DNA from 4 places in the Synechococcus sp. NOUM97013 genome. Region 4 is predicted to be linked to each of the others. Evidence: predicted binding sites of a transcription regulator. Region 4 holds the regulator's gene; each other region holds the start of a gene.
The links. The regulator NtcA, encoded in region 4, controls nitrogen genes in cyanobacteria. The targets are predictions, from matches to a motif close to GTANCNNNNGNTAC.

Region 1 (3,206 bases), 420 kb from region 4:
GGCTGCGACGCCCCAGCTCCCGGCACGAACCAGCCGTGAGCGCGGACCATTCAACCAACGATCCGGGAGAAATAACGGCAGACCGAAGCCCAGCACCAGCGCAAGAATCAAGCCCGACGCATTGGCCATCGGGACACTGCGCACGAACTGCTGAAGGATCAAACTCACACCCCAGGTCGCCAGCAATGTCTCCAAAGGATTGCCGTAAAGACGACGAATCACCGTGCGTTCCAACAACACACCAACGACGCCACTGACAACAAACGCGATCGGAATCGCCACCAGCACGTAGAGGTTGTAGACGGATGCCAACGCTGGCTGCTTGAAAATCATCTGCACCACGAAGGTGGTGTAGGCCCCCAGCATGATCAGCTCACCGTGGGCGAGGTTGATCACACCCATCAAGCCAAAAACAATCGCCAATCCAAGGGCGGCCATCAGCAGCACTGAGCCGATGGCCACTCCGTTGAACAGACTTTCAAAAAGCAATTGCACGACTGTCTGAAACGAAGCGTTCAGGAAAACAACAAAAGAGGAGCCCGAAAACGAGCTCCTCTGCGAAAAAAGATCAGGCTTTGATCAGAAGATCAGAGCTTGTACTTGCCGCCCTTGGAGGCATCGGTCCAGTCGCAGGCGAAGCCGGTGGAATCCGGGTGGATCTGGTTCCAGGCCTGGGGAGCGATGGGGCCATCGGTCTCCTCGAGAATGGCGAACTGACCATCCTTGGTGATCTGACCGATGCGCACGGTCTGAGACAGGTGGTGATTCGGCATCACAGTGACCTTGCCCTGAGGCGCATCAAATTCGATACCGACGAGAGCTTCACGCACCTTGTCGTTGTCGAAGCTGTTGGCCTTCTCAACAGCGGCTTTCCAGAGATAAACCATGTTGTAGGCAGACTCCTGAGGGTCAGCCACCTGACGGTCTTCGCCGTACTTGGCCTTGAAGTCAGCAGCGAACTTCTTGGAAGCAGGCGTGTCGATCGACATCATGTAGTTCCAAGCGCCGTAGTGGCCCTCGAGGAACTCAGGTCCAATCGTGCTGATCTCTTCTTCCGCGATGGAGTAGCTCATCACGTAGTAGCCATTGGCAGGCGTGAGGCCGGCGTCCTGAATCTGCTTGAAGAAAGCGACGTTCTGGTCACCGTTCAGGGTGTTGATGATCACACCGCCATCGGGCAGAGCCTTTTTGATCTTGGCGATGATCGGAGCCACCTCGGTGTTACCCAGGGGCAGGTAGTCCTCGCCGACAACCTTGCCGCCCAGCTGCTCCACCTGAGATTTGGTGATGGTGTTGGACGTGCGGGGGAAGACGTAGTCCGAACCCACGAGGAAGAAGGGCTTGCCAGCAGCAGGCGACTTCTCATACATGAACTTGGTGGCAGGCTCCGACTGCTGGTTCGGAGTCGCACCGGTGTAGAAGATGTTGTTGGAGCACTCCTGACCCTCGTACTGAATCGGGTAGTAGAGGAAAGCGTCCTTGGACTCGTAAACCGGCAGCATTTCCTTGCGGCTGGCGGAGGTCCAACCACCGAAGACCACGGGCACGTTGTCCTGGTCAATCAGCTTTTTGGACTTCTCAGCGAAGGTGGGCCAGGAGGAAGCACCGTCTTCAACGATGGTTTCGATGGTGTATTTCTTGCCATCCACTTCAACGCCACCGGCGGCGTTGATCTCTTCGATCGCCAACTCTTCGGTATCGACGAGCGTCTTCTCCGAGATCGCCATCGTGCCGGTCAGGGAGTGCAGGATGCCGACGGTGACGGTGCAGTTTTCGCCATTGTCATCGCACTTGGCATTGGTGCTGGCCTTCTCACCACCGCCACAGGCGGTCACAGCCAGACCCAGCGACGTTGCGGCGAGGCCGGCAAACAAACGCTTTGAGAGAGAGGAGCTCATGAAATGTGCAACACGGTGATGAACGGTCGTCTCACGACGAACGAACCATGACCATGCACTTCAGACGCACCACGAGAATGTATCAACTGGAACACTTCTGCCCTCCGGGTAGGCCGCGATCAGGAATTGGGTAACTGTCGATACACAAACTCAACGATGCGCTCCAGTCCCTCTCCGCTGTGGAGGTTGGCGAAGCACCAGGGACGCTCCCCGCGCATGGCCAGCGTGTCGCGCTCCATCACCGCCAGATCGGCGCCGACCAACGGGGCCAGATCAATCTTGTTGATCACCAGCAGATCCGATCGGGTGATACCAGGCCCGCCCTTGCGCGGAATCTTGTCGCCGGCCGCCACATCAATCACGTAGATGCAGAGATCCACCAGTTCCGGACTGAAGCTGGCCGCGAGATTGTCACCGCCGCTTTCCACCAGCACCAGATCCAGCCCAGGGAACTGATCCTCCAACTCGGCAACGGCTGCACGGTTGATCGAGCAGTCCTCACGAATCGCCGTGTGAGGGCAGCCACCCGTCTCCACCCCACGAATCCGCTCCGGCTCCAGAGCTCCAACACGGGTGAGGAACTGAGCGTCCTCATGCGTATAGATGTCGTTGGTGACCACAGCCAGCTGCAGGTGATCACGGAGGCGACGACAGAGGGCTTCAACCAGAGCCGTCTTCCCCGAACCCACCGGACCGGCCACCCCAAGACGCAGCTTGCTGCTCATCAGCTTCGAAACAGGCGTGAATACAACTCAGCATGGGCGAGCTGGGCCATCCCCGCACCCACGCCACCAGTCCAGAGCGTTTGGAGGTCACAGCGCAGCAACTGGTCGGCTTCACCCCGGATCAACGGCTGCAAGCGGTGCTGCAGCACCTGAGCCCGCGTCGGCCCCAGCGGCAGCAGCCGAACAGCGGCACTGAGCTGATTGGCAACCCAGCCGTAGAGATAACCCTCCACCATCTCTTCCTGGGACACCTCCAACGCCAATGCCGCAGCAGCCCAGGCAGCCGGCCAGCTCAACGGCACCGCTTCAGGGAGGGGCCGGTCCATGTCAGCCAAAAGCTGCAACAAGGACTGGCCCATCTGACGCTGTTGCGCACGCAGCTCAGAGGCTTCACGGGTGGCAAGCAACCAGCCGTCCAGGTCGATCAAACGCTCCTTCGCCGCAGCCTCACCTGCCGACCAGGCCGCAAGCTCGCGTGCCAGAGACGGAAGCGCTGCAGCCTCCAACCGCAACGCACCGCGCTGCAGTTCAGCCTCCAGCCAACCCTGCAACTGAAAATCATCCGCAATCGCCCCCGACTGAA
Region 2 (3,206 bases), 420 kb from region 4:
CCGATTGACGTCAATCTGAAGCGTATTGGTGGGCACTGGCCTGCATTGGCGTCTGCCTGTCGCCCGGATCATGCGGTTGCTGCTTTTCTGGAGTTGCACGTCGAGCAGGGGGCTGTTCTGGAGCATCGTGGTGACGCCATTGGTGTTGTTGAGGGCATCGTTGGTCAGCGGCGTTTCTCCATTCAGGTGGAGGGTCAGCCCAACCATGCCGGCACGACGCCGATGACCTTGCGCAAGGACGCCTTGGCTGCAGCGTCCAGAGTTGTGCTCGCGGTGGAGTCCATCGCCCAACAGCATCCAGGAGATCCTGTGGCGACGGTGGGTCGACTGGAGGTTTGGCCCAATGCCGCCAACGTGGTGCCCGGTTCCGTTTCGATGACGGTGGACATTAGGGATCTCAGCCCAGCTGTGCTGGATCAATTGGTCTCCAGCCTGGAGGATGAGCTGGAACGGATCTCCACAGCGACGGGATGCCCGATTCGCTTGGAGCCCCAGTTCCAGGTGGAGCCGACTCCTGCTTCTGCCATGGTGATGTCAACGATCGCGTCCGTGGCGACGGATCTCGGCTTGAACTGGAGCGGCCTTCCGAGTCGCGCCAGCCACGATGCCCAAGAGATTGGCCGTCGCTGGCCGATGGGCATGATTTTTGTTCCCAGTCGAGATGGTCTCAGCCATTCAGCGGCTGAATTCACCAGTGACCGCCAGTGTGTGGATGGCACGGCCGTCTTGCTGGAAACCATTCAGCGGCTCGATTGTGCGCTGACATGACCTTTTCGATCGTTGCCCGAGATCCAAGCAACGGCCGTTTTGGAGTAGCCGTGGCGACCTGTCACTTAGCAGTTGGATCCACTGTTCCTCACATTCGTTCTGGTGTCGGTGCTGTGGCCACGCAGGCACACACCAATCCCTATCTCGGGATCTGTGGTCTGGAACGGCTCGAACAAAGTGCCGATGCCGATGGGGTGCTCAGCAGCCTGCTTGCCGATGATCCCCACCGCGATCAGCGTCAGTTTCATCTCATTGATTCCGCAGGTCGGACAGCCTGTTGGACTGGTCAATCCTGTGGTGGCTGGGCTGGCCACCGCCATCACTTAAATCTTTCGGTGGCAGGGAATTACCTGGTCGGAGAAGAGGTGCTTGCAGCCATCGAGGAGGGATTTCTCAACAGCGACCCGACATGGAAATTGGGTAGGCGATTGATGTTGGCTCTACAGGCAGGTGAAGCCGCAGGCGGTGACCATCGTTCTGAAACATCCACATCGGCTGCGGTTCAGGTCAGTGGTGAAGCCGCCTTTCCACTTTTGGATTTACGCGTCGACTTTCGTGATGCTGCTGTCGAAGAATTGATGCGTGTGTACGAACGCAGCCAAGAGCTTTGGGTTCAAGAGTGGCGTGATTCGTTCACCGAGCTGCCACGCTTGAACCGTTTGATGGCTGGATAGGCCTCAGGAAGCTACAGAAGTTGCCCAATCCAGGCTGACGCCTGCCAGTCGGGCATCTTGAGCCAATTGCTTCATGCAGCTCACTTCAAACACGGCCTGCCCTGAGAGCAGAGCGTCCCATTCACTTTGAGGAAAGTGGCACTGAAGCCAGAACACTCCGTGGATGCTCGCTGGTTGCAGCAGCACCAGATCAGAGTCGTGGGGTTGTGCGATTAGATCCACGCAACTTATGCATCGCTGGATCTATTAACCCCTTTAGAGCCTGGCCTCAGTTGTTTTTCTTGATACCGAGTTGCGAATTGCTCAGCGTGTGTACTGAACACCGCGATAAATCAACTCCACGGGAATCCTTTGAGGAGATGTCTGCCGTGACTGATACACATTGCGGCGGTACGTCAGCTGAATCACCGGCTTTTGTGCGGCGCAGTGATTAGGGCTGTAGGTGTGTCCGCGATAGAGGAGTGTGCTCATGGTTGTTCAACGAAGCAAGCCCAGGTCCCCGTTCCATGGCCTGAGTCGTACTGCGCCACGTGTGTTACGTGGTGAACGTTTTGTAGCAACTGCTACGCAGCGATTGTCTGTAATGCGTCTCTTCTTTGGTCGTTCAGGCTGATACAAATTTAGAAAATTTTTGATTTTGATTTTTGCTTGGCGAGAACTAATTCGCTTCAGCTTCTTTTTGTTGTGAGCGGTAGCAACTGCCGCAGAGCGGCTGCGAAGAAGCGTGAGCCTTGGATTTGCAGGTCGTTCCCCACGCGTTGCCACACTCGCTTGATCTGCGCAGGGCCTTGCGTGCCCATGGCGCTCACCAAATAGGCCTCGTCTTGTGTGATCCATTGCTCGAGTGACGCCGTGCTCACCTCGAGATGGCATTGCAGGCCCAGGGCGTGGCGACCGATCCGAAACACCTGTTCCGCACAGTGCAGCGAGGACCCCAGCAGTGTGGCCTGTTCGGGAAGACGAATGCGGTCGCCGTGCCAGTGCAGCACCGTGGTGCTTGTGCCCAAGTCTTCCAGCAACGGTTCGGCGTCGGCTCCCACCAGCCAGTGAATCGCCCCGAGTCCCACTTCTTTTAGGGGGTGAGGTGGTTCACCTACCTGCAGTGCCTCGACTGAACCGCCTGCGGCGACGGCCAGGAGCTGTGCTCCCAGGCAGATGCCGATGACCGGCTTTTCAGCTTGGTGCCACGCCGCCAGCCAATCGAGTTCCGTTTGCAGCCAATTCAATCCTGCGCTGTGTCGATCGTTGACTCCCATCGGTCCCCCCAGCACCAGAGCCAGGCAGTCCGGACAATCGCTCGGTGCGGGCAGCGCATCGCCCCGGTCCGGACGCACGGTTCGAATGGTGAGGCCTTGTTGACTTGCCAAACGGCCGATCAGATCAGGCCCTTCGTGGTCCACATGTTGGACCACCAGCAGCGTGGGGCTCAAAGCAGCAGGTAGCGCTGGGCGAGGGGCAGCACCTCGGCGGGCTCACAGGTGAGCAGTTCACCATCGGCAAATACCTCATAGGTCTGCGGGTCCACACTCACCTTGGGCAGGGCTGAATTCAGCTTGAGGGCGCTCTTGCCCACGCTGCGGGTCTCTTTCACCGCCATGCAGGTGCGCTCCAGCCCCAGCTGACGTTGGATGTCGGCATCCATCCCCGCTTCGCTCACAAAGGTGAGACAGCTGGGGGCGAGGGCTTTGCCGAAGGCGCCGAACATCGGTCGGCCGTGCACCGGGCCGGGGGTGGGAATCGAGGCGTTGGCGTCGCCCATCTGGG
Region 3 (3,206 bases), 400 kb from region 4:
CACATCATCGTGATAGCGCCAACGCCGAGCCGTTCCTCCATCGTTGCGACCCAGTGGACTGAGGGGCCACCGCTCAGCAAGGCGCTGCACCATTAGCTCGGCCGGCAGCACTTGATCCATCCGCCAGCCATTGCGATTACCCACATCCATGTATTCGATCAGGCGCAGTTCCATCTGCTGGCTGCGCGCCAGCTCCGCCAGAGGAATCAACTGATCGTCGTTCACACCGCGTTGAATCACCGCGTTGAGCTTGAGGGCACCCGCAGCAGGGTTGAACCCAGCGTCTCGTGCAGCGACCAGACCAGCCAGCACCTGCTGCACCAATCCTTCACCGGCGATCCGTCCGCCACGCAGCCCAGCCATCCTTGCCGCGACAGCGCCATCGACCGCATCCAGACTCACGGTGATGCGATCCAGGCCTGTCTTCTTCAAGGCCTTGGCGCGCTGCTCCGACAACAACACACCATTGGTGGTGAGTGCCACGTCACGCAGACCAGCCAGAGGGTCACCAGGGGTGCGCCTGCCATCAGCCACTCCTGCCAACAACGGCATCAGCCGATCACTGAGCAGAGGTTCGCCACCAGTGAGGCGAAGGGTGTGCACACCAAGGCGCGCCGCAACGCGAATCAAACGCAGCTGCTGCTCCAGCGTCAGCATGACCGGAGGATCAACAGAATCCGGACAGCAATAGGGACACGCCAGATTGCAACGGGCGGTCAACGAGAGCCTCAGCACCCCCAGGGGCCTGGTGTGTTGATCAAGCGTCAACGCTGGAGAGGCGCAAGTCATCCAACCAACGCTGCCAGATCGGCTGGATGATTCACATTGCTGAGCTGCTGTGCAGGCAGTTGCAGAGTGTCGTGATCAATCCGCTGAAGCCAGCCAAACCATCGCGCCTGACCATCACGGAGTTCAGCATCCAGCCCCGCACGATTGCTGGCACTGCATGGATAAATCCCCAACAAGGGCTGAAGGCGTTGACCGTCATCGGCCACCAGCGCTCGCGATTCATCCCGACGCCACACATCCAGCAGCGCTTGCAACGCATCCACCTGCAGCGCAGGCATGTCCACCGGCAAAGTCAGCAGAGCCTGGGTCTCATCAGCAGTCAAGAGGCAACTGAATGCACGCAGAGGCCCGGACGGACTCCATGGTTCGGCCTGCACCGTGACCCCGGGCCAACCGGACAGACAGCGTCGATGGGTGGCATGCGCGCTCATCACACACACTTCAAGCCCCAGTGAGCGCAATAGCCGAACCTGCCGCTCCAACCAGGTGAATCCGTCCGCAGTGGTGATCAGCGCTTTGTCGGTGCCCATCCGACGACTGGCACCACCGGCAAAGACCACCGCTCTGAGCGATCGCGAGCCCACAACGAACCTCAGAACGTCAATTAATTAAAGAACGTGCTGTGCAAGTAACAACAGCTACGAATTGACGTGTTGCAGCCCTGAACTTTCAGCGTCAAGCCACCCGAGCCGATGATTTTGGTAGCGAAGACAACGAATCCTCTGCACCCCGAATGGTGCAATTATTCGGCGGTCTGCATGAGCGCCGCATCTTGAAATCCTGGGCGCCTTCGTTTCGACGCCGGGGTTTGACTCTCCATCCCAAACAAACCCCATGCTTGGCGAACTCTGGTCGTTCCAGGGGAGATACCGAACACTTCATCTCACCTGGATCGCCTTCTTCCTGACCTTCGTGGTCTGGTTCAATTTGGCTCCTCTGGCTTCCACCGTGAAAGCCGACCTTGACCTGACAGTGGGTCAGATCCGCACGGTGGCCATCTGCAACGTGGCCCTCACCATTCCCGCTCGTGTGCTGATCGGCATGCTGCTGGACAAATTCGGACCCCGGATCACCTATTCCTCGATCCTGGTGTTCTCCGCCTTTCCCTGTCTGCTGTTTGCTGCCGCTCAGGATTTCAACCAACTGGTGGTGGCACGTCTGCTCCTCTCCATCGTTGGTGCTGGCTTCGTGATCGGCATCCGCATGGTGGCTGAGTGGTTCCCGCCCAAGGAGATCGGCTTAGCTGAAGGCATCTACGGCGGCTGGGGCAACTTCGGCTCTGCCTTCTCTGCCCTCACCATGGTGGCCATCGCTGGCTTCCTGTCTTTCTCCGGCGGTTTTGAACTGCCCACCGGCGCAGTTCTCAACTGGCGCGGTGCCATCGCCCTGAGCGGCATCATCTCTGCCATCTACGGCGTCTTCTACTTCTTCAGCGTCACCGACACCCCTCCTGGGAAGGTTTACCAGCGCCCTGAGAGAACAGCTGGTCTGGAAGTCACCTCCATGCGTGACTTCTGGGGACTGCTGGGAATGAATGTTCCTTTCGCAGCCATCCTCGCCGTGCTGTGCTGGCGCCTGCAAAAGGTCGGCTTCCTTACCCCTGCCACCTATCCACTGGCTCTCGGTGCCGTTGCGGTCTGGTTCATCTTCCAGACCTGGGGAATCATCCGCACCAACCGCGAATTAATCCTCGGCAACAAGGTCTATCCCAAGGAAGACCGCTATGAATTCCGGCAGGTGGCCATTCTTGAGCTCACCTACATCGTGAATTTCGGCTCCGAGCTTGCTGTGGTGTCGATGCTTCCCACCTTCTTCGAAACCACCTTCGATCTGCCGAAGGCCACCGCAGGCATTCTCGCCTCCTGCTTCGCGTTCGTGAATCTGGTGGCGCGTCCTGCCGGCGGCCTGATCTCTGACAAGGTCGGTAGCCGCAAAAACACCATGGCCTTCCTCACCGCTGGCCTTGGCATCGGTTACCTGGTGATGAGCATGATCAAACCCGGCACGTTCTCCGGCCCGTCTGGAATCTTCGTGGCTGTGGTAATCACCATGCTCGCCTCCTTCTTCGTGCAATCCGGGGAGGGTGCAACCTTCGCTCTGGTGCCTCTGGTGAAGCGCCGCGTCACCGGACAGGTGGCAGGCCTGGTGGGTGCCTACGGCAACGTTGGTGCCGTGACTTACCTCACCATCTTCAGCTTGCTGCCCATGTGGATGGGTGGTGGTGCCGAGCCCGATCCGACGGTGATCGCCAACTCCAACAGCCGCTTCTTCCAGATTCTTGGAATTGCTGGTCTGATCGTGGCCTTCTTCTGCTACTTCTTCCTCAAGGAACCCAAAGGGTCCTTTGCGGATCTGCATGAAGGCGAAACGGAAGAAGCACTCGCCTGAAGATAAAAATCCACTTCTGATCGGAGTTT
Region 4 (3,206 bases):
GCACGCACATCCTGTTCATCGAGGTATCCAAGGGCGATTGCCAGACCCAGCTCATCAAGCACCAGCTGATCGAGATCGCCGCAGGCGAGATGGTCGCGGGAAACCGCCCAGACTGCTTCGACCGCCTCAATCGTGGCCGGCTCGGATGAACTGGCGGGCTGCGACAGGCACTCCATCACGGCTGGGCGCATCCAGGTCATGCGGTCACACAAGGTAAGCGCAGCCTCAGGCCCCTGAGCAACACCGCCCTTAAGAAACTGCATCACGGCCACGCGGCTTCCCAGTCCGGCACTCCGCAGGGCCTGACTGAGCACAGTGCCAAAACTGCCGCGATAAGGAGCGGTGTGCACCTGAAGCTGACCTTCAGGGGCCACCAGATGCAGGGGTGGGCGAGGGTCAAGCGCCGGCAAGGGCTGAAGACGCGAGCGCTCCACTGCTCCGTGATCGGCACCGCGCCTATCGCGGGATCGATGGCTGGAGCTCAGGCTTGCGGTCATCGCGTTCGTCTGGACTGGTCCACAACGACCAGGAGGCTTCGAATCTAGCGGTGAAAATGCGATTCACAAGATCTTCGACACCATCCCTGGTGTCTCATACCGAATGGCAGGCTCATCAACACACGCTGATAACCGATGAGCGAAACCGCGCGCAACGATGGCCGCATGCCCGCCGACCTAAGGGATTTCTCGGTGGAATGGGACCCCATGGGCTTTGCCCTGAGCTCCGTGATTGTGCGCACTGGCCGCACCGCAGTGCTTTGCAGCGTTTGCCACGAGGAGGGCGTTCCCCGCTGGCGTCGGGATCAAGGCCTGGGATGGCTCAGTGCTGAATACCGCTTGTTGCCGGGATCCACTCCCGAACGTCAGCGACGCGAATTGATGAAACTCTCCGGGCGCACGCAGGAAATTCAGCGATTGATCGGTCGCAGCCTGCGGGCATGCCTGAACATGGAAGCGCTGGGGGAAAACACCCTGCTGGTGGACTGCGACGTGATTCAGGCCGATGCCGGCACCAGGACCGCGGCGATTACCGGATCCTGGCTGGCCTTGCAGAAAGCCTGCGAACGTTTAGTGGGGCAGAGCCGCCTCAGCAGCAATCCCGTGCAAGCGCAAGTGGCCGCCGTGTCCGTGGGCCTGATTGATGGTGCACCTCTTCTGGATCTCGACTACAGCGAAGACAGCCGCGCCGACGTGGACCTGAATGTGGTCATGAACAACGCCGGTGATCTCCTGGAGCTGCAAGGCACAGCGGAGGGTGCCGCCTTCAGCCGCCAACAGCTGAACAGCCTGCTGGACCTGGCGGAACCGGGCCTCAGCCGGCTGATGGCACACCAACAGACAGCACTCCAGGACTCACCAGCAGCGTGAAACGTGTTGATTGCTACAGGGTGACCCCGCATCGCTCCGTAACTTCCACCCATCAGATGGGTCGAGATGGCAGAAGTGATGCGCGGGTTCAGCCGAACCGTCCCACCCGTTGGTCGGATGCCTGAAACCAGCCTGACCAATGCACCCACGCCCTCCAGCCGAACGCTGCTGGAGGTGATCCGTGAGCTCGAAGGTGCCAGCACCGAACTGGTAGAGCGCAACAAAACGATCTTCTTCCCTGGCGATCCAGCAGAACGCGTTTACTTGATCCGCCGCGGCGCCGTGCGTCTCTCCAGGGTCTACGAATCCGGTGAAGAGATCACCGTGGCGCTACTGCGAGAGAACAGTCTCTTTGGGGTGCTCTCTCTGCTCACGGGTCATCGCTCCGACCGCTTCTATCACTCCGTTGCCTTCACACGGGTGGAAATGGTGACGGCACCTGCGAGCTCCGTCAGGCAGGCAATCGAAGCCGACACCAGCGTTGGGCTTCTGCTGCTGCAAGGTCTGTCCAGCAGGATCCTGCAGACCGAAACCATGATCGAAACGCTCACGCACCGCGACATGTCGTCGCGACTGGTGAGTTTTCTGCTGGTGCTTTGCCGCGATTTCGGCATTCCCAGCACGCAGGGCATCACGATCGACCTGCGTCTGTCCCACCAAGCGATCGCGGAAGCCATCGGTTCAACGCGGGTCACGATCACCCGTCTGCTCGGAGACTTGCGCAACTCCGGCCTGGTGGAGATCGACCGCAAGAAGATCACCGTTCTTGACCCCATCGCCCTAGCCAAGCGGTTCAGCTAAATGCTCGACGGGTGAAGATGGGCACCACTTCAGCGGGCTGCCGCATGGTTGAGAGCACGTGACAGGTTGGCTGCTGCTGCTGACCCTCCTCATCCTGGGGGGGGTGCTGTCAACACTTGGAGATCGCCTGGGCTCAAGGGTGGGCAAAGCCCGACTGAGTCTGTTTGGCTTGCGCCCACGTCAGACCGCAGTCCTGATCACTGTGCTCACAGGGAGCCTGATCAGTGTGCTGTCGCTCGGGCTGATGCTCCTGGTGAGTCGCCAGCTGCGGGTCGGCCTGTTCGAACTCAATGAACTCCAGGCGCGTCTGCGCAGCAGCCGCACCGCTTTGAAGGCCAGCCAAAAAGCACAGCAGGAATCACGCGACCAGCTCCAACAGGCCCGCAGCGATGAAATCGAAGCTCGGCAAACCCTGGCTGACGCGCAAGCCCGTGCCAGCGAATTGCGAAGCACGCTGCAACCGCTGCAGGAGCAGACCCGTCGCCTCGAAGCGGAGCGTCAGCGCCTCAGCCAGGACGTCAGCAATCGTGATGCCGAAATTCGTCGCACGGATGCCGAGCTGAACGCCGTTCGTGCACAGATCCGCGACGGCGAAAACGAACTGCTGCAACTGGAGGAGAATCTGCTCGCCCTGAGACGGGGCAATGTGGCGATCAGCAGTGGCCAGCCTCTTGCAACGGTCACCCTCAAACTCGATCGACCGGATCAGGCACGCCAGGTCATCGACCAGATCCTCAGAGAGGCCAATCAGCAGGCCTACCAACAGGTGCTACCGGGCGAAGCCCCGGATCGGCAGATTCTCTTGGTGCCCCGACAAGACATCAACCGGCTCGAACAGGCCATTCGCAAGCCCGGCACCTGGGTGGTTCTCTTGCGTTCCGCCGCCAATGTGCTCCGTGGCGAACGTGTGGTCTATGCCTTCCCGGATGTCCGTCCCAATGTCACGGTCACCATCGAAGGTGAAGTGCTGGCCACAACGACGCTCAACAGTGACGAACGCGATCCGCAAGCGATCCGCAACCGCCTCAACTTGCTGTT

Region 1: urtA (urea ABC transporter substrate-binding protein) is a predicted target of NtcA. The motif match lies at 1,978-1,991, and genes of this name have one in related genera.
Region 2: SynNOUM97013_RS13260 (DUF4278 domain-containing protein) is a predicted target of NtcA. The motif match lies at 1,996-2,009, and genes of this name have one in related genera.
Region 3: SynNOUM97013_RS13330 (molybdenum cofactor guanylyltransferase) is a predicted target of NtcA. The motif match lies at 1,418-1,431, and genes of this name have one in related genera.

What each region holds. Positions count from the first base shown of each region.
Region 1 is NZ_CP047941.1:2,471,946-2,475,151, forward strand. Features, by position in the region: gene SynNOUM97013_RS13210 (branched-chain amino acid ABC transporter permease) at 1-495, opposite strand, end outside; gene urtA (urea ABC transporter substrate-binding protein) at 588-1,898, opposite strand; gene ureG (urease accessory protein UreG) at 2,018-2,623, opposite strand; gene SynNOUM97013_RS13225 (urease accessory protein UreF) at 2,623-3,206, opposite strand, start outside.
Region 2 is NZ_CP047941.1:2,478,752-2,481,957, reverse strand. Features, by position in the region: gene SynNOUM97013_RS13270 (Zn-dependent hydrolase) at 1-768, shown strand, start outside; gene SynNOUM97013_RS13265 (DUF1028 domain-containing protein) at 765-1,442, shown strand; gene SynNOUM97013_RS13260 (DUF4278 domain-containing protein) at 1,746-1,913, opposite strand; gene SynNOUM97013_RS13255 (type 1 glutamine amidotransferase) at 2,111-2,854, opposite strand; gene ureC (urease subunit alpha) at 2,869-3,206, opposite strand, start outside.
Region 3 is NZ_CP047941.1:2,493,244-2,496,449, forward strand. Features, by position in the region: gene SynNOUM97013_RS13325 (GTP 3',8-cyclase MoaA) at 1-789, opposite strand, end outside; gene SynNOUM97013_RS13330 (molybdenum cofactor guanylyltransferase) at 786-1,373, opposite strand; gene SynNOUM97013_RS13335 (MFS transporter) at 1,624-3,177, shown strand.
Region 4 is NZ_CP047941.1:343,539-346,744, reverse strand. Features, by position in the region: gene SynNOUM97013_RS01675 (cob(I)yrinic acid a,c-diamide adenosyltransferase) at 1-497, opposite strand, end outside; gene rph (ribonuclease PH) at 633-1,367, shown strand; gene ntcA (global nitrogen regulator NtcA) at 1,434-2,168, shown strand; gene SynNOUM97013_RS01660 (DUF3084 domain-containing protein) at 2,227-3,206, shown strand, end outside.